4 regions of the Duganella paludis genome follow, and region 1 is predicted to be linked to each of the others. Evidence: predicted binding sites of a transcription regulator. Region 1 holds the regulator's gene; each other region holds the start of a gene.
The links. Region 1 encodes FNR, which switches genes on or off when oxygen is low (the NO sensors DNR and NnrR bind a similar motif). Its sites were predicted from a motif close to TTGATNNNNATCAA; they were not measured.
Positions count from the first base shown of each region.

Region 1 (7,525 bases):
GCCTGTCGATCGTGCACTTCTGGGCGCTGATTTTCACCTATATGTGGGCCGGCCCGCACCACCTGCACTACACCGCGCTGCCGGACTGGACGCAATCGATCGGCATGGTGTTCTCGCTGGTGCTGTTGGCGCCGAGTTGGGGCGGCATGATCAACGGCATGATGACCTTGTCCGGCGCCTGGCACAAGCTGCGCACCGATCCGATCCTGAAGTTCATGATCGTCTCGCTGTCGTTCTACGGCATCGCCACCTTCGAAGGCCCGATGATGTCGATCAAGACCATCAACGCGCTGTCGCACTACACCGACTGGACCATCGCCCACGTGCACGGCGGCGCGCTGGGCTGGGTGGGCTTCATCACCATGGGCTCGATCTACTACCTGCTGCCGCGCCTGGCCGGCCAGCAGAGGATGTACAGCACCAAGCTGATCGACCTGCACTTCTGGGTCGCCACCATCGGCATCGTGCTCTACATCGCCGCCATGTGGATCGCCGGCGTGATGCAGGGCCTGATGTGGCGCGCGGTCAATCCAGACGGCACGCTGACCTACACCTTCGCCGAGAGCGTGAAAGCCACCTACCCGTACTACGTGGTGCGCTTCACCGGCGGCTTGCTGTACCTGAGCGGCATGTGCGTGATGGCCTACAACACCTGGATGACCTTGCGTGACCGCGACACCGCCGTGGCGCGCATCCCGGCCGTGCATGCGGCCCACGCCTGATATCGGAGCACAGTATGAAATTCACCCATGAATGGATCGAGAAAAACCCCTGGCTGCTGATCGCGCTGGTGACGCTGGTGGTCAGCGTCGGCGGCGCGGTGGAGATTGCCCCGCTGTTCTTCCAGAAGTCGACCACGGAGCCGGTGGCCGGCCTCAAGCCGTACTCGCCGCTGCGCCTGGTCGGCCGCGACATCTACGTGCGCGAAGGCTGCTACAACTGCCACTCGCAAATGGTGCGGCCGTTCCGCGCCGAGACCGAACGCTACGGCCACTACTCGGTGGCCGGCGAATTCGTCTACGACCGCCCGTTCCAGTGGGGCTCCAAGCGCACCGGTCCCGACCTGGCGCGCGTGGGCGGCCGCTACAGCGACGAATGGCACCGCACCCACCTGCAGAATCCGCGCGACGTGGTGCCGGAATCGAATATGCCGAACTACCCGTGGCTGGCCAAGACCACGCTGGCGCCGGCCGACGTGATACCGAAGATGAACGCGCTGCGCCGCCTCGGCGTGCCCTACAGCGACGCCGAGGTCGCCGCCGCGCCGGAACAGCTCAAGGACAAGACCGAAGAAGACGCCCTGGTCGCCTACCTGCAAGGCCTGGGCACCCTGATCAAGACGAGGAACTGACATGGCACTCGATACCCTGTTTGACAACGCCAGCAGCGTGATGACCGTGATCTCGTTCATCACCTTCGCCGGCATCCTGTGGTGGGCCTACGTGCGCCACAAGGAAGACGATTTCGCCACGGCCGCGCAACTGCCGTTCGCCGACGAAGAGGAGAAGCGTCATGGCTGATTTCACCAACGGCTTCTGGGATTGGTACATCGTGGTCCTGACCCTGCTCGGCGTATTCGGCTGCGGCGTGCTGCTGTACTCGCAAGCGAAGGTCAAGCTGGCCAAGACGGCCGACGGCAAGACCGATACCACGGGCCACGTCTGGGACGAAGACCTGACCGAGCTGAACACGCCTATGCCGCGTTGGTGGATGTGGCTGTTCTACATCACCATCGTGTTCGCACTGGCCTACCTGTTCCTGTATCCCGGCCTGGGCACCTACGCCGGCAGGCTGGGCTGGACCTCCACCGCCGAATACAAGGGCGAACTGAAGCAGGCCGACGCCGAGTTCGGCCCGCTGTTCGCCAAGTACCAGAAGCAGGACTTGAAAACCGTGGCGGCCGATCCGCAGGCGCACGCCATCGGCGAACGGCTGTTCCTGACCTACTGCGCGCAATGCCACGGCTCCGACGCGCGCGGCAACAAGGGCTTCCCCAACCTGACCGACAACGACTGGTTGTTCGGCGGCACGCCGGAAACCATCAAGGAAACCATCCTGCACGGCCGCGTCGGCGCCATGCCGCCGATGGGCGCGGCGCTGGGCGGCGACAAGGATGTGGAAAACGTCGCCCATTACGTGCTGACCCTGTCCGGCTCGACCGCCGATCCGATCAAGGCCGTGTTCGGCAAAGAGAAGTTCGGCGCCTGCCTGGCCTGCCACGGCGCCGGCGGCAAGGGCAACCAGGCATTGGGCGCCCCCAACCTGAGCGACAAGATCTGGCTGTTCGGCGGCAGCGCCGAGACCATCAAGGAAACCATCACCAAGGGCCGCACCACCACCATGCCGCCGTTCGATGACTTCCTCGGCGACGCCAAGGTGCATGTGCTGGCCGCCTACGTATGGAGTTTGTCCAACGACGTCCGTCAACCAGCGCCAGCTGAAACAGTCGCCGAAAAATGAACGAGCCGCAGCCACAAGTGATCAAGATGTACGCCGCCCGCGAGGAAATCTATCCGCGCGAGACGGACGGCCGCTATGCGCGCCTGCGCTGGCTGTTCGTCTGGCTGACGCAGCTGGCCTTCTACTGCACGCCCTGGCTACAGTGGAACGGCCGGCAAGCGCTGCTGTTCGACCTGGGCGCGCGTAAGTTCTATATCTTTGGCCTGGTGCTGTGGCCGCAGGACTTCATCTACCTGGCGGCGCTGTTGATCATCAGCGCCTATCTGCTATTCCTGGCGACGGCGGTGGCGGGGCGCGTGTGGTGTGGCTTCGCCTGTCCGCAAACGGTGTACACCGAAATCTTCCTGTGGATAGAACGCAAGATCGAAGGCAAGCGCAGCGCCCGCATCGCGCTCGACCGCCAGCCGGCCTCGCTGCGCAAGTTCGGCAAGAAGGGCGCCAAGCACCTGGCTTGGGGCGCGGTGGCGCTGTGGACGGGCTTCACCTTCGTCGGCTACTTCACGCCGATCACGCATTTAATGGGCGAAGTGGCGACGCTGACCTTCGGCCCGTGGGAATGGTTCTGGGTGGTGTTCTACAGCTTTGCCACCTACGGCAACGCCGGCTGGCTGCGCGAGCAGGTGTGCAAGTACATGTGCCCGTATGCGCGCTTCCAGAGCTCGATGTTCGACCGCGACACCCTGATCATCACCTACGACGCCAAACGCGGCGAGCCGCGCGGCCCGCTGTCGAAGAACAGCCACGGTAATGGCGGCTCGTGCATCGATTGCTCGCTGTGCGTGCAGGTGTGCCCGACCGGCATCGACATCCGCAAGGGCCTGCAATATGAATGCATCGGCTGCGCCGCCTGCGTCGACGCCTGCAACGGCGTGATGGACAAGACCGGCCAGGCGCGCGGCCTGATCCGCTACAGCACCGAGCGCGCCATGGAAGACCACCTGACGCCGACCGAGATCCGGCGCCGCGCCTTGCGCCCGCGCGTGAAGATCTACAGCGCCGTGCTCGGACTGATCATGCTCGCCACAGCCGGCGCGCTGACCCTGCGCACGCCGCTCAAGCTGGACGTGATCCGCGATCGCGGCTCCATGGGCCGCGAGGTCGAGGACGGCATGATCGAAAACGTCTACCGCCTGCAGATCATGAACACTTCCGAACAAGCGCACGTGTACAAGATCGCCGTGGGCGGCATGCCGACGCTGGCGCAGGTCACCGCCGACCAGGTGATGGTGGAGGCCACCGAGACCAAGGGCTATCCGATCCGCCTGCGCACCGCGCACGGCGCCGGCAAGCCGGGCTCGAACAAGATCGAAGTCACCCTGACCGCAGTCGACGATCCGTCGCTGCATGTAAAAGAATCCGCGGTCTTCATTGTGCCGCGCTAAGGAGAATGTTCATGAACACGCTGACTATGCCGGTCGCGCCGTGGTGGAAACAACGCTGGCCGTGGCTGCTGATGGCCGGCCCGGCGATTGTGGTGACGGCCAGCATCTACGCCGGCTACCTGGCCGTCTCGGCGCCCGATGCGCTGGTGGTGGGCGACTACTACAAGCAAGGCAAGGCCATCAACCAGGATTTGCGGCGCGACCATGTGGCGTCGCAAATGGGACTGTCGGTGGCGCTCGGCTACGATGCCGCCACCGGCACCCTGAGCGGACGCATCAACCGCAAGGATAGCGGGCCACTGCTGCTGCATCTGTCGCACGCCACGCTGCCGGAAAAGGATATCAAGCTGATCCTGGTGCCGGACCAGGACGGCACGTTCAGCGCCAGCCTGCCGCTGCTCGAACGCAGCCGCTGGATCGTGCTGGTGGAAGGGAAGAAACGCGATTGGCGCCTGGCCGGCGCCTGGACTTGGCCGGCGCAGCGCGGCATTGCGCTGTTGCCGGACTAAGGCTTCCGGATCAAGCGCAGGTTTCAGTGCCGGCGGTGATGGCCTTGAGCAGCGGCGGGTTGAGCAGTTCGATCTCGCGATTGCTGACGCGCACCAGGCCTTCCTTCTTGAACTTGGACAGCAGGCGGCTGATGCTTTCGATGGTCAGGCCCAGGTAGTTGCCGATCTCTTCGCGCGACATGCGCAGCTGGAAGGTGTTCGGCGAATAGCCGCGCGCCTCGTAGCGCGACGACAGGTTGACCAGGAAGGCGGCGAAGCGCTGGGTCGCCTGCATATTCCCCAACAACAGCATCACGCTTTGTTCGCGCGTGATTTCCTGGCTCATCATGCGGTGGAAATGGCGCAGCAAGGTCGGCATTTCCGCCAGCAATTGCTGCAAGGTGCCAAACGGAATCTCGCACACTTCGCTGTCTTCCAGCGCGATGGCGGTGCAATGGTGTACGTCGGCGCTGATGGCGTCCATGCCCAGCAGCTCGCCGGCCATCTGGAAGCCGGTGATCTGTTCCGCGCCGGCGCGGTTGACCTGGTAAGTCTTGAAATGACCGAGACGGATCGCGTACAGGTTCTGGAAGCTGTCGCCGATGCGGAACAGCGTCGCGCCGCGCGCCACCTTGCGGCGGCGGCCGATGATCTCGTCGAGCCGCTCCATGTCATTGTTGTCGAGCCCCATCGGCAGGCACAGCTGGTGCATGCTGCACGAAGCGCAGCTGGCTTTCAGCACCTCGATGGTGGTGCCGGGAATAAGCAGCGAAGGAAGTTCTCGTATCATGCGGCCAGTGTAGCCCATCAAGCGTCGTTTGGCGCCTATTCCGCAGTCATCCGATCAAGTATTCGCGCGCCATTTGTCTTGCGCGATGCAAGCGGCTTTTCACGGCGGCGACCGAGTCGCCTGTCTCTTGGGCGATTTCCGCGATCGACAATTCTGCGAAGTCGCGCAGCAGCACCACCTTCAGGTAATCGGCCGGCAGCGACTCCAGCGCGCCGATCAACTCGGTGCGCAAGCCGGCGGTGTCCTGGCGGGCCAGCCACTGCTCGGCGCGTTCGTCGTCCCACGGATCGTGACCGAGCGCGGCGCGGCCGAGGCGGTGGCATTCACGCTTGACCACCTGGAACAACCAGCCGGAAAACGCCGCCAGCATGCGCACCGACGCCAGCTTGCGCGACAACACCAGCAGCGTTTCCTGCACAGCGTCGTCGACATCGGCGATCAAGCAGTTGCGCTGGGCGTAGCGGCGGATATCGGGCTGGCACAGCCGCAACAGCTGCGCCAGCGCCGCCGGATCGCCGCGATGGGCGGCGTCCAGCACCGGCAAATGTTGTTCCGCAAGACTCATTATTTCCCTTGTTTCGCCGCCTTGTCGAGGCGGCGGCCGACCATGGCGCACATCGGGCAGAAACCCACCAGCCCGGAAGCGACGATGCCCGCCGCCGAGACCGCCACCACCGTGCCCCACAAACCGCCCAACAGCGCGAAGCCTACATACACAGCGATCAGGCCGACGACCACGCGCAACACGCGCTCCCAAGTTGGTACATTTTTAACATAGAACATTTTGCTCTCCAAATAGTTGTAGAGGAAGACCCTCGGCTACTAAGAGGACCGCGCATCGCATTTGGATTCGCGCCGGTGAAAATATTTTGTTAGGCTACGGTCATGACCCTGCCCAAGCCTCCCACCCTCGACCAGCACCTGTGCTATCTGATCTACAGCACCTCGCTGAAGATGACCCAGACCTACAAGCCGCTGCTGACCGCGCTCAAGCTGACTTATCCACAATACCTGGTGATGGTGGTGCTATGGGAGCAGGACGGGCTGGGCATCAAGGACGTGGCCGAACGCCTGCAGCAGGATTCCGGCTCGGTGACGCCGGTGGTCAAGCGGCTGGAGGCGGAGGGCTACCTGATCCGCAGCCGCGATCCGCGCGACGAGCGCAACCGCGTGCTGACGCTGACCCCGGCCGGCCAGGAGCTGCGCGCGGCCGCCCTCAAGGTCAGCCAGGACTTCGCCGGCCACTGCTCCATCGATAACGAGGAGGTTGCCTCGCTGATGCGCAACCTCGGTAAACTGAACCACAACCTCGGTTCCTGATTTGACCCCATAAAAATTATTTCGAAATTAGCTTGCGCACTAATTAATTGCGCGCTATATTGCTCTTCATGGACGCGACTTAAACAAGTGGCGTTTTTTAAAGACCAACACTTAGCGCACTAATTAATAGCACACAACATTGAAAGGAATTACCATGAAACGCACGATCATCGCTTCCGCACTGCTGGCCGCCACCGCTTTCGCCCACGCCGCCGCTCCTGCCAACGACACCACCATCGTTCTGGTACACGGCGCCTTCGCCGACGGTTCGAGCTGGGACAAGGTGATTCCTATCCTGCAAGCCAAAGGTTACAAAGTGGTGGCCGTGCAGAACCCGCTGAGCTCGCTGGCCGACGACGTCGCCGCCACCCAGCGCGTGGTCGATGCGCAAACCGGCAAAGTCGTGCTGGCCGGCCACTCCTGGGGCGGCACCGTGATCACCCAGGCCGGCACCAGCGACAAGATCAAGGCACTGGTCTACGTGGCGGCGTTCGCGCCATCGGAAGGTGAAGCCACCGGCAACCTGGGCAAGGATTACCCGACGCCAGCCGGCATCGCCACCATCCAGGCGGACGCTACCGGCTATGGCTGGCTGCCGGCCGACTCGGTGGCCAAGAACTTTGCGCAGGACGTGTCGCCGGCCACCGCCGCGCTGATCAACGCCACCCAAGGCCCGATCGCCCTGAAAGCCTTCGGCGAACCGACCACCGTGGCCGCGTGGAAAAACAAGGCGAATTACTACATCGTTGCAAGCCAAGACCGCATGATCGACCCAGGCCTGCAGCAAGCCTTCGCCAAGAAAATCAACGCCACCACCACCACGCTGCCAAGCAGCCACGTGCCGATGGTGTCGCAGCCGGCCCAGGTTGCGGAGGTACTGATCGCCGCCGCGCAGCGATAAAGTAAAAAAGCGGGTTGCAAGCGCCTTGCAACCCGCTTGCCAAGGGCAGCCATTGATAGGAGAATCGATAACGCATCGGTACCTCCAAGGATGATATGAAGCCACTCGGCATCAAGGCTAAAGTCGCACTCGCTACCAGCATCACCTCGGTCTTGATGATAGGACTGGTGACGCTGGTGCAAAC
Region 1 is NZ_CM136922.1:2,959,175-2,966,699, forward strand. Features, by position in the region: gene ccoN (cytochrome-c oxidase, cbb3-type subunit I) at 1-722, shown strand, start outside; gene ccoO (cytochrome-c oxidase, cbb3-type subunit II) at 737-1,351, shown strand; gene ACXZ1M_RS13250 (cbb3-type cytochrome oxidase subunit 3) at 1,353-1,520, shown strand; gene ccoP (cytochrome-c oxidase, cbb3-type subunit III) at 1,513-2,460, shown strand; gene ccoG (cytochrome c oxidase accessory protein CcoG) at 2,457-3,842, shown strand; gene ACXZ1M_RS13265 (FixH family protein) at 3,854-4,351, shown strand; gene fnr (fumarate/nitrate reduction transcriptional regulator Fnr) at 4,362-5,120, opposite strand; gene ACXZ1M_RS13275 (RNA polymerase sigma factor) at 5,167-5,685, opposite strand; gene ACXZ1M_RS13280 (YgaP family membrane protein) at 5,685-5,903, opposite strand; gene ACXZ1M_RS13285 (MarR family winged helix-turn-helix transcriptional regulator) at 6,006-6,440, shown strand; gene ACXZ1M_RS13290 (alpha/beta fold hydrolase) at 6,595-7,341, shown strand; gene ACXZ1M_RS13295 (response regulator) at 7,437-7,525, shown strand, end outside.

Region 2 (7,525 bases), 300 kb from region 1:
ACACGCCGCCCGATCCCGGCACCACCATTAGGGTTTTCTTGTCCGCGTCGTAGGCGTGGACGGAGGCGACATGGATCACGTCCGTGTCGGAGACGAAGCTGTAGCAGGTGTTGGTCAGCATCGGCTGGGCATTCGGCGCGCGACCGTTGAGCAGGTCCACCACGGCGGCGGCGCACACCTTGGCGTGCTGGTTGGCCATGTGGGCGGACTTGGGCATCAGCGGCGCCACAGCGATGGCGTCGCCCAGCACGTGGATATTCTTCGCCTGTGTCGATTCGAAGCTGAGGAAGTCCACGCCGCACCAGCGCGCGTTGGCGTTGGCCAGGCCCGTTTGCACGGCGATGCTGCCGGCGCGCTGCGGCGGGATCACGTTCAGCACGTCGGCGCGGACTTGGTCGCCCAGTTCGGAAATCGCGGTGCGGTTGGCGGCGTCCACGTCGGCGGTGCGGAAGGATGGGCGGTATTCGATGATGTTCCCGTAGCGTTCCTTCCAGATGCGCTTGAACAGCGCGCCTTTGGAGACCACGTCGTCGTTGGCGTCCAGGATGAGCACTTTGGATTTCGGCTTGTGGCGGCTGAAGTAGAAGGCCACTTGCGATGCGCGTTCGTAGGGGCCGGGCGGGCAGCGGTATGGCGCGGGCGGGATGGTCATGGCGAAGGTGCCACCGTCCGGCATGGCTTGCAGCTGCGCGCGCAGGGCGGTGGTTTGTGCGCCGGCCTTCCAGGCGTGCAGGATGCTGTCTTGCGCGCCGGGTTTGAGCATGCCGGGGAGCTGGTCCCACATGAAGTCCACGCCGGGGGAGACGATCAGGCGGTCGTAGTTGAGCGTCTGGCCGCCGGCCAGCGCCAGCGTGCGTTTGTCGGCGTTGATGCTGGTGACGGTGTCACGCACGATGCGCACGCCGTGTTTGTCCTTCAGCGCGTTGATGGACAGCGTAAGGTCGCCGATCTGGCGCGAGCCGCCCAGCACCAGGTTGGAGAGCGGACAGGAGATGAAGCTGGCGTTGGGTTCGATCAGGGTGACGTCGATGGCGTTGTCGCTCCACAGGCGGATGTAGCGGGCGGCGGTGGCGCCGCCGTAGCCGCCGCCGATGACCACCACGTGCGGCTTGGCCTGGCCGGTGATGGTGGTGCAGCCGGCGATGAGCGCACTGGCGGCGCTGGCTTGGATGAACTGGCGGCGCTTCATTTGGCGGGCTCCTTCTGCGCAGCAAAGTAGGCAGCCAGTTGTTCGATTTGTTCGTCGGTGTAGCCTTTGGCGAGTTGGGTCATGATGGTGGCTTCGCGCTTGCCGGTTTTGAAGGCGTGCAGGGATGCGGAGAGGGTTTGCTGCGATTGGCCGGCCAGGGGTGGGAGCGTGCTGCCTTTGGTGGCGCCGGCGGTGCCGTGGCATGCGGCGCAGGTGGCGGCCAGGCGTGCGCTTGAGGAAATGGTTGGCGTTTGAGCATGCGCGGCGCTCGCCGCCATCAACGCTACGAAAAACAGCATCAGCTTCATCGGTCTCTCCTCATGGTCTCACACCGGGTGTTTCCATCTTCATGCCTTGGTCGCGTACTGCAAGCCAGGCTTCCAGTTCCACCAGTTCCTTTGCGCCGAAATGGGGTACTTCGGCGCGCACGCCGCTCATGCAGTTGCGCAGGCGTCGCTGCAGTGATCCCATGCCTTGCCATTCCAGCCGGTAGATCGGATACGCGCTGGCGTGGGCTTGCGGGATGGTGCTGCCCGCCAGGCGTTTTCCCCATTGTTGATCATGACACTGCGCGCACGATAGGTTCAGTTGCCCTATGCGCTGGAAGTATTGCTGCTTGCCGCGTGCAGCCGCCGCTTGCGTGATCGCGTCTTGCGGTGGGGTGAGCGGCATGCCGCGCGACTGCATCGCTACATACGCTTCCATGGCGAGCAGCTCTTCGCTCTCCAGCTTCCACGGAGCCGCCTGCTGCTTGCGCTCGCGGCAGATGTTGATACGCTGGCCCAGGTTGACCGCCTGCCCGCTGCCCGCATCCAACGCCGGGTAACGCGCCGCCACGCCGCGCATGCTGGTGCGCGCATCGCCGTGGCAGCTGGCGCAGGATTTGGCGCTGCTTCCTGCGACGGCGTTCCATTGCGCTTCCCCTGCGGCGGTCCACAGCATGGCCGGGTTCTGCGCATCGTCGCGCTGCATGGCTTGCGTGGCTGGGCTCATGAACTCCGCACCGGAGCGGCGTTCATCCGCCGCCAGCGCTACGCCGGCAATCAACAGGCAGCCAAGCAGCAGGCGCTTCATGATGCGCTCACCGTCAACTTCATCGTTTCGGTGTGGGTAAAGCCGTTGTCGCCGTCCCATTTGAATTCCAGCGTGCCGCTTTCCGTCGCCTGCGTGAAGAAGGCGATGTAGGGGTTGGCGGATATTGCCTGGTGCAGCTCCGCGCCGAAGATTTGCTCGCCGTTGTAGCGGCAAACAAAGCTGCGGATGATGTCGCGCGCCAGCAGCTTGCCGTCCGCGCCGACGCGGTAGCCGGTTTCCATCGGGTGGCCGATCAGCGCGCGGATTTCGATCACTTCGCCGCGCTTTGCGGTGGCCGGCATGTGAATCAGGGCGCGGGCCATCAGGGCGCCTCGCCTTCTATGCATGCCGCCAGTGCGACGATGACGTCCACGCCGTGCGACCAGTAGCTGTCGTCGCTCATGCGGGCGACGGCGATCAGGCGTTGCGATGTCGCCAGGCGAATGCGGGTCGAGACTTCGGCCTTGCCGCTGCGGGGGCTGAGCGTGAACACCGCCACCTCGGTTTGCGGATTGCGCTCGGCGAAGATGGCGATGGCGATGGCGCGCACGTTTTCCGCCGCGCCGTCCACCGATACGGTGACGGGAACGGCGTTGCCGTTGTCGATCAGTTGGGCGATGTCGAATTTGACTTTGCCGGGCTGCGGCTTGGCGCCGCCGGTGAAGGTGTTGATGGCGGCGGCCATTTCGGCAGGCGTGGCCGATGCGGGGCGGACCAGCGCCAGCATCGCCATGCCCGCGCTGGCTGCGAGGAGGGCGCGGCGCTTCACTGGGCGGGCTCCTTCAGTGTTTGCAGCCATGCGATCACGTCTTCGATCTGCTGCGCAGTGAGGATGGTTTTGTCTTTGTAGGCGGCAGCCACGCGGGTCAGGCCTTCGGTCTTGTAGTAGGCGGGCATGATGGTGGCTGAGTTGAAGTGGCTGGCGTCCACGATACGCAGGCGTAGTTGTGCGGCGGTCCAGCGTTGGCCGGCGCCTTGCAGGTCGGGGGCGAGGTTGCCTTGGAAGCGTTCTTCAGGAATGGGGCCGGTGTGGCACAACAGGCAGAGGCTGAGCTGGCGATTGGCCACGATGGCGCGGCCGCGCGCTGCGTCGCCCGGGGCTGCGCCGGGCAGCGGCGCGGCGATGCCGTCGCCAGCTATCGCCGGCGGCGCGGCGGCTATGGCTGGCGGCGCGACGGCTGGCAGCAGCGCGGCGAAGACCAGCGCTGCCGCCGTCCTGCCGCGCCAACGCCAGCGCCCTGCCATGGCTAGGCCTTCTTCACCAGGCTGTGATTCTTCAGCGGCAGATCGCGCACGCGTTTGCCGGTAGCGGCGAAGATCGCGTTCAGCACCGCCGGTGCGGCCACCGCGATGGTCGGCTCGCCCACACCGCCCCAGAATCCGCCGGACGGCATGATGATCGACTCCACCTTCGGCATCTCATCAAGCTTCATCACCTGATAGGTATCGAAGTTACGCTGCTCGATCTCGCCATCCTTGAGCGTGCACTCGCCATACAGCGCGGCCGACAGGCCGTAGACGAAGGAGCCCTCTACCTGCGCCTCGATCTGCTGCGGATTCACCGCATAACCCGGATCGGTCGCCGCGATGATGCGATGGATCTTCACCTTGCCGGTCTTCCGGTCCACCGACACCTCGGCGCAGGCGGCGACGTAGCTGCCGAAGCCCATGGTCTGCGCCAGGCCGCGATACACGCCCTTCGGCGCAGGCTTGCCCCAGCCGGCCTTCTCCGCCACCGCGTTCAGCACCGCCAGATGTTTAGGATGCTCCGCCATCAGCTTGCGGCGGAAGGCCAGCGGGTCGTGCTTGGTCGCATGCGCCACCTCGTCCAGGAAGCACTCCAGGTAAATCGCGTTCTGGTTCAAATTCACGCCACGCCAGAAACCCGCAGGCACTGGCGGATTGCGCATCGCATGGTCCACCAGCAGGTTCGGGAAGCTGTAGCCGATGGACGCCTCCGGTCCCGGCGCGTTCAAGCCCTGGAACACCACCGGGTCCTTGCCATCCTTCAGCGTCGATCCCAGCGACGCCAGGATGGACTGCCCGGCAATGCGCATATGCAGCGCCGTCACATTGCCCTTGGCGTCCAGACCCGCCGTCAGCTTGCACTGCGTGATCGGATGGTAGCGGCCATGCTGCATATCCTCCTCGCGCGACCAGATCAACTTGACCGGCGTGCCAGGCATCTCCTTGGCGATCTTCACCACCTGCGTCACCCAATCGTGCGTGGCGCCGCGACGGCCAAAGCCGCCGCCCAGGTGCATCTTGTAGACATCGCACTTGGCCGCAGGCAGTCCGGCCGCTTCCGCCGTCGCCGCCAGCGCGGCCTCGCCGTTCTGGGTCGGCGTCCAGACCTCGCAACGCTCCGCAGTCCAGATCGCGGTGGCGTTCATGGTTTCCATGGTGGCGTGGTTCTGCCACGGATACGAATACACCGCCTCGATCTTGCGCGCGGAGGCCTTGATAGCCGCCTTGGCGTCGCCGTTCGAATTGCCCACCACCGCATCCGGCGCATCCAGCGCGGCCTTCAGCGTGGCGGCGATGTCCTTGCTGGACAGCTTGGCATTCGGCCCCTTGTCCCACTCGATGGGCATGGCCTCCAGAGCGGACTTGGCGCGCCACCAGGTATCGGCCACCACCACCACGGCGCTGTCACCCAGCTTGAACACCTTCTTGATGCCGGGCCGCTTCTCGATGGCCGATGCGTCGAAACTCTTCACCGTGCCGCCGAACACCGGGCAATCCTTGATGGCCGCGTTCAGCAGGCCGGGCATCTGGATATCCATGCCGTAGATTTGCGCGCCGGTGGTCTTGTCCACCGTATCCAGACGCGCCAGGCGCTTGCCGGCCAGCTTCCAGTCCTTCGGATCCTTCAGCGCCACTTCGGTGGGCGGCGTCAGCTTGGCGGCGGCGTCGGCCACCTTGCCATAGCTGATGGTGCGGCCCGACGGCTTGTGCGTGATCACGCTCGCTGCGGCCGCGCACTCGGAGGCCGGCACCTTCCACGCATCGGCCGCCGCCTGGACCAGCATGGTGCGCGCAATCGCGCCACCCTTGCGCACATACTCGTGCGACTCGCGCACGCCACGGCTACCGCCGGTGGAGAAGCTGCCCCACACGCGCTTGCGCGCCAGGTTCTGGCCGGGCGACGGATACTCGGTAATCACCTTGCTCCAGTCGGCATCCAGTTCCTCGGCCACCAGCTGCGCCAAGCCGGTCAGCGTGCCCTGTCCCATCTCGGAACGGGCGATGCGGATCACGATCGTGTCATCGGGCTTGATCACCACCCAGGCGTTGACTTCGGGCGTGGCCTCGGAAGCCCCCTTGGCGATAGGCGCTTGGCCCGCCGCTGCGGCATCGAAGGGAATGTGGAAGGCGACCACCAGGCCGCCGGCTATCTTGAGGAAACCGCGACGGGAGTTCATGCCTTGCTCCCTTCAATGCGCTCGATCGCCAGGCCCGCCGTTGCGGGATCGCCACCGCGCACCGCCACGTGGATGGCTTTGCGCACGCGGTTGTAGGTGCCGCATCGACAGATGTTGGTCATGGCCGCATCGATATCGGCGTCGGTACATTTGGGCTTGTCGCGAATCAGCGCGGCGGCGGCCATGATCATGCCGGACTGGCAGAAGCCGCACTGCGGCACGTCGAGCGCGGCCCAGGCTTTTTGGATGGGATGGGAGCCGTCCTTGGACAAGCCCTCGATGGTGGTGATCTTCTGACTGGCGGTGACGGCGGCGGCCGGATACACGCAGCTACGCACAGGCTGGCCATCGATATGCACGGTGCAGGCGCCGCATTGGGCCACGCCACAACCGTACTTGGTGCCGGTCATGCCGAGCTGCTCGCGGATCACCCACAGCAGCGGCGTATCGTCCTCCGCCTCATATTCCCTGACGGTACCATTGACGTTCAGCTTGCCCATGTGCGATCTCCTGATTGTAGTTTGCCAAAACCGACCGCTGGTCATACTACCATCATTTACTAGTCGGTAAATTTTGACTTGTATCAAGGTTTTTACATCGCGAGATCCCTACACTTCCTCCCATTACTAAACGACAAAGAGGAAGTGAAATGAGTAAGCCAGTAGCAGCATTGATGGTCATCGCAGCCCTGATCAGCGGCGGCGCCTTTGCGCAGGAAACCCCATGGCTGGTGCGCGTGCGCGCGGTGCACCTGAACCCGGCGGACAAAGCCGAGCCGGTGGGTGGCGTCGGCGCGCGCGACCGTATCAGCGTCAGCAACGAGACCATCCCCGAATTCGACATCTCCTATTTCTTCACCAAGAACATCGCGGCCGAGCTGGTGCTGACCTATCCGCAAAAGCACGACGTGGCGCTGGACGGCGCCAACATCGGCACCGTCAAGCACCTGCCGCCGACGCTGCTGGTGCAGTACCACTTCCTGCCTGAGGGGAGCTTCCGTCCCTACGTGGGCGCCGGCGTGAACTACACCACCTTCTCCAAGAACCACATGCTGGGCGGCGCGGCCAGCCTGGAGCACGACAGCATCGGCCTGGCGCTGCAGGCAGGCGCCGACATCGCCCTCGACAAGCGGTGGTCGTTCAACATCGACCTGAAAAAAGCGCAGATCCGCAGCGACGTGCTGATCGGCGGCGCCAAGGCCAGCCGCGTCAAGATCGACCCGCTGATGCTGGCGGTTGGGGTGGGCTACCGCTTCTGAGGCGCTATAATCGTTTCCAAATCGACAGCAACGAACTGGAAACTCCATGCGCAAGATCCTGATAGCCCTGATGCCCCTGCTGCTGACCGCCTGCGTGGACGACTCCGCGTCGTACTATGCGGACGGTCCGGTAGGCAATCACGCGCTGACCATCCATCGGGCGCAGAAGCACTTCTGGAGCAAGGAAAGTCGGGTCGAGCTCATCATGCAGCGCCTGCCCGAATGCATACGTCGCATCGAGCTGACGGAAATGCCGGCGGACGAGGTGGAAATCGAACTGCTCTCGGGCGGCGACAACGTCTGGACTTTGCGCGCGGGGCAGGAAATGTGGCAGGTCGAAACGCAGACCTGCACGGTCTACCCGGACGTCAAGGGCGACGGCGGCGAGCTGATGGGCGTATTCCGCGCCGACGGCGACAAATTCGTCTACGAAGCCGCCGTCGTGGAAACCGTCCCCGCTGACAAATAATCCGGGATCATAATCCGGGGTCAGGTCCTCCATTGCTACACGGTCTCTACCGTAGGCACGCCTACGGTAGAGACCGTGTAGCAATGGAGGACCTGACCCCGGATTAGTTT
Region 2 is NZ_CM136922.1:2,660,559-2,668,083, forward strand. Features, by position in the region: gene ACXZ1M_RS12010 (NAD(P)/FAD-dependent oxidoreductase) at 1-1,189, opposite strand, end outside; gene ACXZ1M_RS12015 (c-type cytochrome) at 1,186-1,497, opposite strand; gene soxA (sulfur oxidation c-type cytochrome SoxA) at 1,508-2,263, opposite strand; gene soxZ (thiosulfate oxidation carrier complex protein SoxZ) at 2,260-2,586, opposite strand; gene ACXZ1M_RS12030 (SoxY-related AACIE arm protein) at 2,586-3,032, opposite strand; gene soxX (sulfur oxidation c-type cytochrome SoxX) at 3,029-3,508, opposite strand; gene ACXZ1M_RS12040 (xanthine dehydrogenase family protein molybdopterin-binding subunit) at 3,511-5,688, opposite strand; gene ACXZ1M_RS12045 ((2Fe-2S)-binding protein) at 5,685-6,188, opposite strand; gene ACXZ1M_RS12050 (OmpW/AlkL family protein) at 6,338-6,946, shown strand; gene ACXZ1M_RS12055 (hypothetical protein) at 6,993-7,415, shown strand; gene ACXZ1M_RS12060 (methyl-accepting chemotaxis protein) at 7,525-7,525, opposite strand, start outside.
Region 2: a site for FNR is predicted at 6,262-6,275, ahead of ACXZ1M_RS12050 (OmpW/AlkL family protein). Genes of this name have one in related genera too.

Region 3 (7,525 bases), 3.4 Mb from region 1:
AAGACGCGCTTGGAAACGCCCTTGTCGATGGCCAGCCGGGAAGGCTCACACAGACGCCGCTGCTTCATCCGCAGCTCGTCGAGCTTGTCGCGGAAGTTTTCATCGGCCGGCAGGCCGATTTCAGCATTGTCCAGGCACAAGGACATGGTGCCGACGGTCGCGCCGCCGGTTTCTGCAAATAGCGTGATTTTATTCGGTGAGTGGGCCACCGCCGGATCGACTGCATAACCGCGCCAGCCGTACATCTTTTTCAGCAGCAGGCTGGCCGCTTCCCGGCGTCCTTGGGAATTGGCCATGCGGATATGAAAGATTTGTTGATCCAAGGGGTGTTCCAATGCGGCTTCGGTCTTGCCTTCGCCGACCACGAGGTCACGCAATTCATTGCTGACCTCAAAAGAAACAATAGGCTCGTCATGGTGCACGTTTGGCTTCCTGTCTAGTGGTACGTATTCTTGAGACAAGCAGCTCAGCCAGAAAGTTCCGACGAATTTGAAAAAATTTTCACCCAGGCTAGAACCAGCCTTCCGGTATCACCAGAATGTCGCCCGGAAGTACCGCGACGTTGGCTGAAATATCGCCACCACGCAGCAAATCGCGCAGCCGCACCGGCACCGCTTCGCGCTTGCCGTCCACCATGCGCAGGATCTTGGCCTTGTTGCCGGCGGCGAAATCGGTGATGCCGCCCACCGCGATCAGCACGTCCATCAGCGACATGCCTTGCCGGTAGGCCAGCGCCTGCGGCCGCGCCGCCTCGCCGATGACGCGGATCTGCTGGGTGTACGGGCCGATGAAGCTGGTCACGATCACCGTCACCATCGGCTGCTGGATGTATTTGGCGAGCGCCTTTTCGATATCGCGCGCCAGTTCGGTGGAGGTTTTGCCGGCCGCCTGCAAGTCCTCCACCAGCGGCGTGGTGATCTTGCCGTCGGGCCGCACCGGCACGCTGAGCGACACTTCCGGATTGCGCCAGACGTTGATATTGACCACATCGCCGGCGCCGATCTGGTAATCGCCTTGCAAGGGCACGGCCTCGGGCGCGTCGAGCGAGACCTGGTGGGCGCAGCCGGATAACAACACTATCAGCAGAAAAATCAAAGCACGCATGATGAATCCTCCCTGACGCCATGATTCAGAAATCCCGCCCGCCACTACTTGATCTGCCTCAATGACTGCCCAGTTGGGAAAAATATAATCGGACTTCCCTGTGGCGCGCATTCTGGAGAACTGGATTATGGAGGAGTTAATTGGCCAGCTGATCTCAAGCCTCAAGGGGATCTGGAAATACCGTTGGTACGCGCTCGCCGTCGCCTGGCTGGTGGCCGCCGCCGGCTGGACCCGGGTGGCGCTGCTGCCGGATGACTACCAGGGCAAGGCCCGGGTGTTCGTCGATACGCAAACCATCCTCAAACCCCTGCTGGCGGGCATGACCAGCGTGCCCAATATCGAACAGCAGGTCTCCATCATGAGCCGTACATTGCTGAGCCGTCCCAACGTCGAGCGCGTGTTGCGCATGGTGGACCTGGACATCAACGCCCGCACGCCGATCGAGCAGCAGAAGCAGCTGGAAGAGCTGATGAGCAAGATCCGGGTCAGCGGCGGCGGCGACGACATCTACACCATCACCTACAACAACCGCGACCGGAAAATGGTGCGCGACGTGGTGCAGTCGCTGCTGACCATCTTCCTGGAGGGCAGTTTCAAAGGCAAAAGCGGCGAGTCGCGCAAGGCCGTGCAGTTCATCGACGACCAGATCCGGATGTACGAAGACAAGCTGACCACCGCCGAGAATAGCGTCAAGGAATTCCGCCTGAAAAACAACGGTCTGCTGCCGCGCCAGGGCGTCGATTACAGCAGCCAGCTGATGCAGTCGTCGGACGCCCTCAACGCCGCGCGGCTGGAGCTGGCCGAGGCCGAGCAGGCGCGCAAGGCGATCGCCAACCAGATCACCGGAGACGAGCCCATCCTGGGCGCCGAGCTGGCCCCGGCCGCCATCGACAATCCCGAACTGGACGGCCGCATCGCCGCGCTGAACAAGAACCTGGACGCGCTGCGCATGCAGTACACCGAGCTGCATCCCGACATCATCGCCGCCAAGCGCCTGGTGGCGCAACTGGAGGCGCGCAAGCTCGAGGAAAGCAAGCTCAAGCAGAACAGCGATCCCGGCAAGAACTACAGCCCCATGCTGCAGCAACTGAAGGTGGCGCAGACCGAGGCCGAGGCGCGCGTCGCCGCCATCGGCGCCCGGGTGGAGGAATACACGGCGCGCCACCAGCGCCTGCTGGCCCAGGCCAACGCCGTGCCGGAAGCGGAAACCGAACTGGCCCAGCTCAACCGCGACTACCAGATCAACAAGGAAAACTACGAGAAGCTGATCGGCCGGCGCGAGGCCGCCAAGCTGTCGGGCGACCTGAGCTCCACCACGGAAATGATGACCTTCAGGATCATCGATCCACCGATGGTGCCGCTCACTCCGATCGGCCCCAACCGTCCGCTGCTCTACAGCATCGCGTTGGGGGCCGCTGTGCTGATGGGCGTGGCGACGGCCCTGCTGATCACCCAGGTCCGTCCCACCTTCCTCAGCCCGGCGGAACTGCGTGACCGCACCGGCCTCAAGTTGCTGGGCACCGTCGTCATGAACTGGACCGACGCCGAGCAACGCAAACGCCGGCGCGGCAAATATTATTTCGGCGCCGCCGCGGCCAGCCTGTTTGCGGCCTATGGCGCGGTGCTGGCCACCACCTTGTTGCGCTACTAAAGGACCGCCATGCGTAAAGTCGAGATCAACCTCGCCCGCCTGCACCAGCTCGGCATGGTGACCCAGGAAGGCGGCCGCACGGCGGTGGCCGAGGATTTCCGCATCATCAAGCGGCCTCTGCTGCGCAACGCGCGTGGCGACCACGATGCCGCGCCGGTGCGGCTGGGCAACCTGATCGTGGTCACCAGCGCCATGCAGGGCGAAGGCAAGACCTACTGCGCGGTCAACCTCGCCATGAGCATCGCCATGGAAATGGATATCACGGTGATGCTGGTGGACGCCGATGTGGCGCGGCCGTCGGTGCTGAAGGTGCTGGGCCTGGAGCCGGAGCCGGGCCTGATGGACATCCTGCTGCGCGACCAGACCGATCTCGCCGAGGTGATCCTGCGCACCAACGTGCCGACCCTCAGCCTGCTGCCGGCCGGCCGCGCCAACAAGCACGCCACCGAACTGCTGGCCAGCAGCGCGATGAGCCGCCTGTTGACCGAGATCGCCGAGCGCTATGCCGACCGCATCGTCATTTTCGATTCGCCGCCGCTGCTGATGACCACCGAAGCCAGCGTGCTGGCCGCGCAGATGGGCCAGGTGGTGATGGTGGTCGAGTCCGAGCGCACCAGCCAGCACGCCGTCAAGGAGGCGCTGCGCCGCATCGACCGTTGTCCGCACATCCATCTGCTCTACAACAAGAGCACGGCGTTTCCCGGTAGCGACTACTATGGTTATTATGATTAGCCTGCGCCCGCGCGGCACGCCCCGGGGCCTGAGCATGCTGGTATTGCTGACGCTGCCCTCGGCGGCCGTCACGGCCGATCTCACCGTCACGCCCACGCTGCGCCTGCGCACCAGCTACAGCGACAATATGAACCTGGCGCCGCCGGACCGTGCGCGCGGCCAGTTCACCAACGAGGTGGCGCCCGGCGTGCAGGTCGATTCCAACAGCCCCAGGCTGCAACTGGCGCTGTCCTACTCGTTGCAGAAAATCGCCTACACGCGTCAGCCGGACCGCACCACCCAGCAGCTCGATGCCAGCGGCCATGCCGAAGTGCTGCCGGACTGGCTGTTCCTGGACGCCCGCTCCGGCATCAGCCAGCGCAATGTCTCGGCCTTCGGCCCACAGCTGTTCGATCCGGCGCAATCGAACCCGAACATCAGCACCGTGCGCAGCACCTCCTTCAGCCCCTACCTCCACCATCATTTCCAGGGCCTGGCCGACGCCACCCTGCGCTACGATTACCAGCACGTCGGCAGCGGCGGCCTGCTGGACGTGCGCAGCAGCGGCACCAGCCTGGCGCTGGTCGGCGACAACGGCGGCAGGGGCTGGAACTGGGACCTGAGCCTGCGCCGCACGGAAACCGATGACGCCGCGCTGCCGCCGGTCACCATGAGCAACGCCACCCTGACGCTCAGCTATCCCATCGACGGCAGCCTGTCCACCTTCGTCACCGGCGGCTACGAAAAGCAGGACTACCATTCGGTGAGCGCCCAGCCGCAAGGCAAGTTCGGCACCGTGGGCGCGGTCTGGACGCCGTCGCCGCGCACCAGGCTCTCCGCCAACATCGGCCACCGCTACTTCGGCAAGACCTACGGCCTGGACGCCAGCTACCGCATGCGCAGCATGTTCTGGACTTTGGCCTACAGCGAAGACATTACTACCAGCCACGGCGAATTCCTCAGCATCCCGCCCACCGGCCTGCAGGATTTCCTTTTCGAATTGTGGGCCACGCGCATCCCCGACCCGGCGCTGCGCCTGCGCACCATCACGGTGTTCCTGGCGATCTCGCAATTGATGGGCAGGGAGGGCAATGTGAACTTTTTCAGCCACCGCTACTATCTGCAGAAACAGGGGCGCCTGTCCGGCGTGTACACCACGCCGCGCAGCGCGCTGGCCCTGCACATCGCCAGCACCGGCCGCACCGCGCAAACCAGCAACGCCATCGACAGCGTGCTCACCGGTCCGGACCAGCTGAGCCTGACCGACCGCACGCGCCAGACCAGCGTCCAGCTGGGCTGGAACTGGCGCATGGCGGCGCGCGCCAACCTGACCGCCGGCGTCAGCCACAGCCGCGCCAAGTCATTGAGCACCGGCCGCGAGGACCGCAATACGGCGCTGACGCTGACCGTGTCGCGCCAGTTGTCGAACCGCATCAGCGCCAGCGCCGACCTGCGTCACGTCCGCCACACCAGCAATAGCGGCGGCAACTATCGCGAAAACGGCGTCGGTGTCGCCGTGAACATGTCGTTCTGACTGGAGCTGTCCATGTTAAGGCCCTACCGTATTGTCTGCGTCATCGCCGCCCGTCCCAACCTGATGAAGATGGCGCCGCTGCTGCGCGCCTTCGCGGCCCCGGACACGCTGGTGGAAACCATCCTGGTCCACACCGGCCAACACTACGACGCCGACATGGACGGACTATGTTTCGGCGCGGCGGAACTGGCCCAGCCCGAGTTCCGCCTGGAGGTCGGCTCGGCCAGCCACGCGGTGCAGACCGCCGAGGTGATGCGCCGCTTCGAACCGGTGCTGGAAAAGACCGTGCCTAGCGCCGTGCTGGTGGTGGGCGATGTCAACTCCACGCTGGCCTGCGCGCTGACCGCCGCCAAGCAAGGCGTGCCGGTGCTGCACGTCGAGGCCGGCCTGCGCAGCCACGACCGCAGCATGCCGGAGGAAATCAACCGGGTGCTGACGGACCAGCTGTCGGACCTGCTGTTCACCAGCGAGTCCAGCGGCACCAGCAACCTGCTGCGCGAAGGCGTGGCGGCGCAACGCGTGCACTTTGTCGGCAACGTGATGATCGACACCTTGCTGAACCAGCTGCCCGGCGCGCCGTCCACCGAACAGGTGCTGGCGCAAGCCAACCTGGCGGGCTTCATCCCCGCCGAGTCGCCCTACGCGCTGCTGACCTTGCACCGGCCGTCCAACGTCGATGATCCGCAGCGCCTGCGCGCCTTGATGACCGCCATGGTCAAGCTCAGCGAGGACGTGCCGGTTCTGTTTCCCCTGCATCCGCGCACCCGGGCCATGCTCAAGCATTTCGGACTGGCCGGCTTGATGGATGCGCCGCGCCTGGCATGCATGGCGCCGCAGTCCTACCACAACATGCTGGGCCTGATGAAGGGCGCCTGCGTGGTGCTGACCGACTCCGGCGGCGTGCAGGAGGAAACCACCGCCCTGCGCGTGCCCTGCCTGACCCTGCGCGACAACACCGAACGCCCGGTCACCGTCAGCGAAGGCAGCAACGCCATCGCCGGCCGCGATCCCGCCGTCATCCTGGCGCTGTGCCGCGACATCCTGCGCTTCGGCGGCAAGGTCGGCCGCATCCCGCAGTACTGGGACGGCCACGCGGCCGAACGGGTCGCCGCCGTCACCACCAGCTGGCTGCAGCACCGCCGGGAGCGGCGCGCATGAACGCCTTGAGCATCGACGTAGAGGACTATTTCCAGGTCTCCGCCTACGCTCGCCACATCGACCGCGCCGACTGGCCGAAGCTGCCCTGCCGGGTGGAAGCGAATGTCGACCGCATTCTGGGCATGCTGGCGCAACACAATGTCCACGCCACCTTCTTCACCCTGGGCTGGATCGCCGAGCGCTACCCGGCGGTGGTGCGCAACATCGTCGCCGAAGGCCACGAGCTGGCCAGCCACGGCTACGCCCACCTGCGCGCCAGCGAGCAGACGCCGGCCGAGTTCGCGCACGACATCACGTTCAGCAAGAACCTGCTGGAACAATTGGGCGGCCAGCCCGTGCACGGCTACCGCGCACCGAGCTTCTCGATCGGCCAAGCCAACCTGTGGGCGCTGGACAGCCTGCAGGCGGCCGGCTACCGCTACAGCTCCAGCATCTACCCGATCCGTCACGACCATTACGGCATGCCGGATGCGCCGCGCTTCGCCTGGCGTCCCGCCGGGCTGGACGGACTGCTGGAGCTGCCGGTCAGCACGGTGCGCCTGTTCGGCCGCAACCTGCCCGCCGGCGGCGGCGGCTACTTTCGCCTGTTGCCGTATGCGCTCTCGCGCTGGGCTTTGCGTCGCATCAATTCGCACGACGGCCAAGCTGGCATATTTTACTTTCACCCCTGGGAACTTGATCCGGAGCAGCCGGTGCCGCAAGGCATCAGCTTGAAAACCCGCTTGCGCCACACCCTCAACCTGCGGCGCACCGAAGCGCGCATCCACCGGCTGCTGGGCGATTTCCAATGGGGACGCATCGACCACATTTTTCTCGAAAGCGCATGATGCCGAACTACACCGTCGGACTGATGGGATCGCAGGACCGCACGCGCTGGGACGATTTCGTGGCGCGCTGCCCGGACGCCACCTTCTTCCACCGCGCCGGCTGGCAACAGGTGATCGAGGAAGGTTTCGACCATCCCACCTGGTATATGTACGCGGCCGACGGCGACGCCATCCAGGCCATTCTGCCGCTGGCCCACATCAAGAGCCGGCTGTTCGGCAGCACGCTGTGTTCGCTGCCGTTCTGCGTCTACGGCGGCATCGCCGCCATCGATGAAGAGGCCGCGCTGGCCGTGGACCTGGCCGCGCAACAGCTTGCGGCCCGCCTGCAAGTCGACCATCTGGAATACCGCCACCTGCGTTCGCGCCATCCGGGCTGGCAGCACAACAAGACCTACGCCACCTTCCGCAAGCATCTGCATCCCGATCCCGAGCACAACCTGCTGGCCATCCCGCGCAAGCAGCGCGCCATGATCCGCAAGGGTATCGCCGCCGGCCTGGACAGCACCATGGACGCCGACACCCGCCGCTTCTTCGACTGCT
Region 3 is NZ_CM136922.1:6,360,774-6,368,298, reverse strand. Features, by position in the region: gene ACXZ1M_RS28080 (N-acyl amino acid synthase FeeM domain-containing protein) at 1-422, opposite strand, end outside; gene ACXZ1M_RS28075 (XrtA/PEP-CTERM system exopolysaccharide export protein) at 511-1,104, opposite strand; gene ACXZ1M_RS28070 (XrtA system polysaccharide chain length determinant) at 1,232-2,755, shown strand; gene ACXZ1M_RS28065 (XrtA-associated tyrosine autokinase) at 2,765-3,487, shown strand; gene ACXZ1M_RS28060 (TIGR03016 family PEP-CTERM system-associated outer membrane protein) at 3,471-5,000, shown strand; gene wecB (non-hydrolyzing UDP-N-acetylglucosamine 2-epimerase) at 5,013-6,158, shown strand; gene ACXZ1M_RS28050 (XrtA system polysaccharide deacetylase) at 6,155-6,985, shown strand; gene ACXZ1M_RS28045 (FemAB family XrtA/PEP-CTERM system-associated protein) at 6,982-7,525, shown strand, end outside.
Region 3: a site for FNR is predicted at 1,153-1,166, ahead of ACXZ1M_RS28070 (XrtA system polysaccharide chain length determinant). Genes of this name have one in related genera too.

Region 4 (7,525 bases), 1.4 Mb from region 1:
GCTGCATCTCCTGCAGGAATTGTGAATAGGTGTACGGCCGTTGGTCGAAGTAGTGGGCCGGCAGGTCGAACAGCGCCCAGTAGTAAGTCTCCTTGCCCTGGCAGATGCGCGGCGCCGCGCAGTAGCGGTGCCAGTTCTCGTGCATGCTGCTGGTGTACATGCCGTCGCCGAAGGGATCGCTGAAGAAGGTCAGCACGCGCCGCTCCAGCAGCGCGTGCAGCAGCGAGCGCGGGGCGTCGCTGTCGCGGGCGATTTCGTATTGCGCGTACATGCTTTTCTCCGTTTCGATCACCATCAGCGTGGCTTTGCCGTGCTGGTCGAGGAACAGGATGCCGGTCGGATTCGGGAAGATGTAGTGCTCGACGAAGCCCAGCGTGCGCTTGAGCTCCCGCACCACTTCGGCCAGCGCCGGATCGCACAGGAAGCGGTAGTCGTGCAGCGCCACCATTTCGCGCAGCGTGTCGGAGCCGTGGTCGAAATAGGTTTCCTGCAGCGCCGCCACTTCCATTTCCAGCAGGTCCAGCGCATGTTCGTCGCTCTTCTTGATGTAGCGGTCGATCAGGCCGCGGTTGAAGGCGGTGACGGCGATCTTTTCATCGGCCGCGCCGGTGAACAGGATCTTCTTGCAGGGCAGGTGCGCCACCGCCGCGCAGAATTCCAGCCCGTTCATCTGCGGCATCGAGTAATCCACCACCAGCACCGACGGCGTGGCGAAGCGCTGCCGCTGCTCGGCGATGCGGTAGATGCGCTCCAGGTCCAGCGCCACGTTGCACTGGTCGGCCGGCAGGTTCTGCATGTCGAAGTTGACGTGCAGTGGCACGCCGTTGGCGGCGCCATCGGGCACGCTGTTGCGCAGCCAGTGCAGCGCCTCGGTGGTGTCGTGGAAGGTCTTGTTGGCCAGCGTGTGATCGAGCTGGAACGACAGGCTGCGCAGGAAGGAGTCGCTGTCGTCAACCAGTACGGTCAGCGTGGGATGGGCATAGACAGGTAGATGCATGGTTCACCTCGCGGGAAATTCCAGGACGAAGATGGCGTAGGCGCTCTCGCGCGAGACGCAACGGATGTTCGCACCCCAGGCATCCATGATTTCACGGCACAGCGCGAGTCCGATGCCGGCGCCGTTGTGCGGCGGATGCGAGTAGAAACGGTGGAAGATCAGCGACATCTGCTGCGCCGCGATGCCGCAGCCGGTGTCGATGAACAGCAGGCGCGGCGGCTGGTGCTTGCCGTCGATGACGATGCGCACGCGGCCCTTGCCGGCGCGCTGCACGGCGCGCAACGCGTTGCGCATCAGGTTGAGCAGCACCACCACGGCCAGCTCGGTCTGACCGGCGAACTGGAAATTGTCGCGCATTTCAAGGCGTACCATTTTTTGCTGCTTCTGCGTGGCGAAGGGATAGCGCTTGAGCACGGCCTCCACCACGCCTTCCATCGACACGGTTTCCACCGGGTTGAGGTTTTGCCGCACCGCCGTGGCGCTCAGCAGGAACAGGTCGATCATGTGGTTCATGTGGCGTACCTCGAACTGGATGCGCGCCAGCGCGTCGGTCATGCTGGCGCGGTCGTCCTTGCTGTGCAGCTGCGCTCCCCCCATCAGGCGCAGCAACCCGCGCACATTGGCGTCCACGCTGGTGAGCGGCGTGCGCAGCTCGTGCGCCACCGTGGCCAGGCCGGCACCCATGCCGGCCAGCTTTTCCTGCGCCAGTACATGGCGGCTGATCTTGGCGGCCGATAGCGCAGCGATGGTGAACCAGTGGATCGGCACCTGCTGCAGCACCGCGCTGCTGAGCAGCATGTCGCCCGCGCCCAGCGCCGTCGCCGCCGCGCAGGCCAGCGCCGTGCCGATGGCGTAGGCGCGCAGCGCCAGTCCGGTGTCGAAATGGAATAGCACCACCAGGCCGATCAGCAGCGACTCGCTCCACACGCCGGAGGCGTGGTTCATCAGGAACATGAAGGTGAAGAAGAACGGAAAAATATAGCTGAGCGTGACCAGCAGGTAGAGGTCGAGCATCGGCCGGCTGAACTGGCGCGCGAACAGGCCCATGGCGCACAGCAGGATGCCGAGCATGCGCAGCGGCAGCGACTCGTACTCCTGCGGGAAGAAGTGCTGCCAGATCACGTAATACAGCGGCATGCCCACCGTGCCGATGCACGCCAGTAGCAGCACGCGCACGGTCGCGTGGTCTTCGCGGCCGTGGTAAAGCAGCAGCGACTGGAGCAGCCGCTGCGTTCCGCGCTTCCAGTGTTCGTGCAGGGAGGGCCTCATGATGGCTTTTGATTTTTATCAAGCAGCAATCATCGCCCTAATTTGTAACGCATTTGCACATATTGAAACGGTAATTGATCTGCATCAATCTCGATGAGTTTTTTTCGCAGCATGGTCTGGTTTGTCATTCCTAAAAAAACAATCTTTTTTGTCCAAAGCTCAACTGGAGAAATGCCATGACCCATGCGATTGCCCAACACATCCATTCCGACTCCCTGCCCGATTTCGTTACGCGACGCATGGACTTGCATTACGTCACCCGCATCCAGCAGCTACTGGGCGGCGAACATCCCCACGCCTGGCAGCCGACCCCGGCCGGCGCCGTGTTCCTGGCGGGGAACGATTATCTGTGCATGGCGGGCGAGCCGGCGCTGGTGGGCGCGCAGGTGGCGGCCTTGCAGAACAGCCACGGCGAGCTGCTGATGTCGGCGGTCTACCTGCAGGAGGGCAGCGCCCAGCACCGGCTCGAACGCAAGCTGGCGCGCTTCATGGGCGCGGAGGACGGCATCCTGGCGCAATCCGGCTGGGCCGCCAATGTCGGCCTGGTGCAAACCCTGGCCGGTCCCGGCATTCCGGTCTACCTGGACATGCAGGCCCACGCCTCGCTGTGGGAGGGCGTGCAGTCGGCCGGCGCCATGCCGGTGTCGTTCCTGCACAACGACATGGAGCACCTGCAGAAGCAGCTGCAGCGCCATGGGCGCGGCCTGATCGGGGTCGATGCGCTGTACAGCACCAACGGCAGCCTCGCGCCGCTGATGGAGCTGGCGGACATCGCCGAGCGCAGCGGCAGCATGCTCCTGGTCGACGAATCGCACTCGCTCGGCACCCACGGTCCGCGCGGCGCCGGGCTGGTGGCGGCGCTGGGCCTGAGCGAACGGGTGCACTTCCGCACCGCCTCGCTGGCCAAGGCGTTTGCCGGGCGGGCTGGATTCATCACCTGTTCCAGCCAGTTCAAGGGCTACTTCCTGTCCGAGTCGCGCCCGGCGATCTTCAGTTCCTGTTTGCTGGGCCACGAGCTGGCATGGTTCGACGCCGCCATCGACTTCATCGCCGCCGCCGACGACCGCCGCGCCGCGCTGCTGGCCAATGCGCGCGAACTGCGCGACAGCCTGGATGCGCTGGGCTACAACGTCAGCGACGGCAGCGAGCAAATCATCGCGCTGGAGCCGGGGCCGGAACCGAAGACGCTGGCCCTGCGCAAGCTGTTGGAGCAGCATGGCGTGTACGGCGCCATGTTCTGCGCGCCGGCCACGCCGAAGAACCGCTCGCTGGTGCGGCTGACGCTTAATTCCGGCCTCGATGCGGCGCAGCTGGCGCGCATCGTCGATGCCTGCGATGCGGTGCGCGGCCAGGTCGATCTGCAGAACTGGTCTTCCACGCGGCGCCTGCGCAAGCTGGCCCTCGTATAAGCTATCATGGCGGGTATGACTGAAGAATCTCGTACCCTCTATGAAGTAATCGGCGGCGAGTCGACCATCCGCGCGATGGTCGACCGCTTTTATGACCTGATGGAACTCGAACCGGAGTTCCAGTTGCTGCGCTCCGTGCACGGCCCGTCGCTGGAGAACGCCAACCAGCGCCTGTTCATGTTCCTTAGCGGCTGGATGGGCGGCCCGGACCTGTACCAGGAAGCGCACGGCCATCCGCGCCTGCGCATGCGGCACATGCCGTTCGCCATCGGCACCCAGGAGCGCGACCAGTGGCTGCGCTGCATGGCGTGGGCGATGGAGGATGTCGGCATCGACACCGAGCTGCGCGTGCGCCTGATGAATTCCTTCTTCCAGACCGCCGACTGGATGCGCAACAAACCGGATTGATTCCATGACCCAGATCGAGTTCTTCGTGCTGTTGGCCGCCCTGGTGGCGGTGATCGCCTTGCAGGTGATGGCGTTGCTGCGCGCCAGGGGCGGCGCGGCCGGCGACCTGGCCGAACGTATTGAACGCGTCGAGCGCGAAGTGCGCATGCAGTTGCAGACCACGGCGCAAACCACCAACGCCGCCACCGTGCAGCAGTTCGAGGCCGTGCGCCGCCAGCTGGATGAACAAGGCCTGGCCGCGCGGCACGAACAGGCGCGCAGCCTCAAGCTGTTCGCCGACAGCATGAACCAGCGCATGGTGGAAGTACGCGCCACGCTGGAATTGAAGATCAAGGATCTGCAAGCCGACAACGGCGCCCGCCTGGAAGAGATGCGCAAGACGGTCGACGAAAAACTGCACGCCACGCTGGAGACGCGTTTGACTGCGTCGTTCCAGCAGGTGTCGGAACGGCTGGAGCGCGTGCACCAGGGCTTGGGCGAGATGCAGCAGCTGGCGCTGGGCGTGGGCGATTTGAAACGCGTGCTGACCAACGTGAAAACGCGCGGCACCTGGGGCGAGGTGCAGCTGGAAATGCTGCTGGAGCAGGTGCTCACCGTCGACCAGTATGCCAAGAACGTCGAGACCATCGTCGGCAGTGGCGCACGCGTGGAGTTTGCGCTCAAGCTGCCGGGCCAGACCGAAGGCGGCGCGCCGGTGTGGATGCCGATTGACGCCAAGTTCCCGAAAGAGCAGTACGAACGCCTGCTGGAAGCGGCCGACAACGCCGATGCCGATGGCGTGGCGCAGGCGGGCCGCGAGCTGGAACGCGCGGTGCGGCTGGAGGCCAAGACCATCTCCGAGAAGTACGTGTCGCCGCCGTACACCACCGACTTCGCCATCCTGTTCCTGCCGACCGAGGGCCTGTACGCGGAAGTACTGCGCCGTCCCGGCCTGGCTGACGAATTGCAGCGCGTGCACCGCATCAGCATCGCCGGGCCGTCGACGCTGACGGCACTGCTCAACAGCCTGCAGATGGGCTTCCGCACGCTGGCGCTGGAGAAGCGCTCGTCCGAAGTGTGGCAGGTGCTGGGCGCGGTGAAGACCGAGTTCTCCAAATTCGGCGACGTGCTGGCCGCGACCAAGCTAACATTGGAACGCGCGGCCAAGAATATCGAATCGGCCGAAACCCGCAGCCGCCAGATGGCGCGCAAGCTCAAGACGGTGGAGGCCTTGCCGAGCGAGCAGGCGCAATTGCTGATCGGCGCAGACCTGGACAAGATCGATCCCGACTGAGGAAGGAAGCCGCCATGCCTGCCCGCATTCCTGAGTTTCCCCCGGCCGGCATGCCGTCGGTGCAGCGCGACAAGGTGGTGAGCGCGGCGGATGCGGTCAGCCTGATCCGCGACGGCGACACCATCGCCACCGGCGGTTTCGTCGGAGTCGGCTTTGCGGAAAACATTGCGGTGGCGCTGGAGCAGCGCTTCCTGGCGGACGCCGCGCCGCGCGACCTGACGCTGGTCTATGCCGCAGGGCAGGGCGACGGCAAGGAGCGCGGCCTCAATCACTTCGGCCACGAGGGCCTGCTCAAGCGCATCGTCGGCGGCCACTGGAGCCTGGTGCCCAAGCTGCAGCAGTTGGCCATGCGGGGCAAGGTGGAAGCGTATAACCTGCCGCAAGGCGTCATCAGCCAGCTATTCCGTGACACCGCCGCCGGCAAGCCGGGCCTGCTGACCCACGTCGGCCTCGGCACCTTTGTCGATCCGCGCCACGGCGGCGGCAAGATCAACACTCGCACCACCGAGGAGCTGGTGGAACTGGTGACGCTGGGCGGCAAGGAGTACCTGTTCTACAAGACGCAGCCGGTGCACGTGGCGATCATACGCGGCACCACGGCCGACGCCAGCGGCAACGTCACCATGGAGCGCGAGGCGCTCACGCTGGAAGCGCTGGCGATCGCCATGGCCGCGCACAATTCGGGCGGCATCGTCATCGTGCAGGTGGAGCGCATTGCCGAACGCGGCACGCTCAATCCGCGCCAGGTCAAGATTCCCGGCATTCTGGTCGATTGCGTGGTGGTGGCGGAAAAGCCGGAATACCACATGCAGACCTTCGCAGAACCGTACAGCGCGGCCTTCGCCGGCGAGCTGCGCGTGCCCTTGTCGGCGGTGGCGCCGATGCCGCTGTCCGAGCGCAAGGTGATCGCGCGGCGCGCGCTGATGGAGCTGCGGCCGAACAATGTGGTCAATCTCGGCATCGGCATGCCGGAAGGCGTGGCTGCCGTCGCCGCCGAAGAGAAGCTGCTCGATCTGGTGACGCTGACGGCGGAACCGGGCGTGATCGGCGGCATGCCGGCAGCGGGCCTGAACTTCGGCGCCGCCACCAATGCGGACGCCATCATCGACCAGCCCTACCAGTTCGACTTTTACGACGGCGGCGGCCTTGATGTGGCGATTCTCGGGCTGGCGCAGGCCGACCGCCACGGCAACCTGAACGTCAGCAAATTCGGCAGCAAGCTGGCCGGCGCGGGCGGCTTCATCAACATCAGCCAGAATGCGCGCAAGGTGGTGTTCGTCGGCACCTTCACCGCCGACAAGGGCGCCACGCGCAAGTTCATCAAGGAGGTGGAGCACCGCACCTACAGCGGCGAGTATGCGGCGCGGCGCGGGCAGGAGGCGCTGTTCGTGACCGAGCGCTGCGTGTTCCGGCTGGCGCTGGAGGGCGGCATGTCCTGCCTGGAGCTGATTGAAATCGCACCGGGCGTCGACGTCGAACGCGACATCCTGGCATACATGGATTTCCGGCCCGCGATCAGTCCGCAGCTGAAGGAGATGGACGCGCGCCTGTTCGCGCCGCTGGCGATGAACTGGCGCGCCGACCTGATGCTTGTTTGAGCGTATTTGTGCGTGTTTGTTTACACTTCGACGTAAGCCGTGTACACTTTCGTGCATGAAAAAAGAACCCCTGTTGCTGCCCGAGCGGCACGCATTGATCTTGCAACAACTGACTACGGAAGGCCGGGTGCTGGCCGCCGTGCTGGCGCGCGAGCTGGCGGTGACCGAAGACACGATCCGCCGCGACCTGCGCGACCTGGCCGCCGCCGGCTTGTGCCAAAAGGTCTACGGCGGCGCGGTGCGCATGCCGAACGCGCCGGAAGGCGGCTCGCTGAGCCAGCGCATGGAGCGCGACCAGGCCGACAAATCGCGGCTGGCGCGCGCTGCCGCCATGCTTGTGCAGCCGGGCAGCGTGGTCTTCCTCGATGCCGGCTCCAGCAACCTGGCCATCGCCGATGCCTTGCCGCCGGTGGCGTTGACGGTGCTGACCAATGCACCGTCGATCGCCGCGCGCCTGCTGGACAAGCCGCATATCGACTTGATCATGATCGGCGGCCGCATCAAGCAGAGCCTGGGCGGCAGCGTGGGCGCGACCGCGCTGCGTGAACTGGAACTGCTGCATCCGGACCTG
Region 4 is NZ_CM136922.1:1,572,444-1,579,968, reverse strand. Features, by position in the region: gene ACXZ1M_RS07085 (response regulator) at 1-997, opposite strand, end outside; gene ACXZ1M_RS07080 (sensor histidine kinase) at 1,001-2,266, opposite strand; gene cqsA (alpha-hydroxyketone-type quorum-sensing autoinducer synthase) at 2,443-3,675, shown strand; gene ACXZ1M_RS07070 (group II truncated hemoglobin) at 3,691-4,083, shown strand; gene ACXZ1M_RS07065 (DNA recombination protein RmuC) at 4,088-5,356, shown strand; partial or broken gene ACXZ1M_RS07060 (acyl CoA:acetate/3-ketoacid CoA transferase) at 5,371-6,945, shown strand; gene ACXZ1M_RS07055 (DeoR/GlpR family DNA-binding transcription regulator) at 7,010-7,525, shown strand, end outside.
Region 4: a site for FNR is predicted at 2,341-2,354, ahead of cqsA (alpha-hydroxyketone-type quorum-sensing autoinducer synthase). Genes of this name have one in related genera too.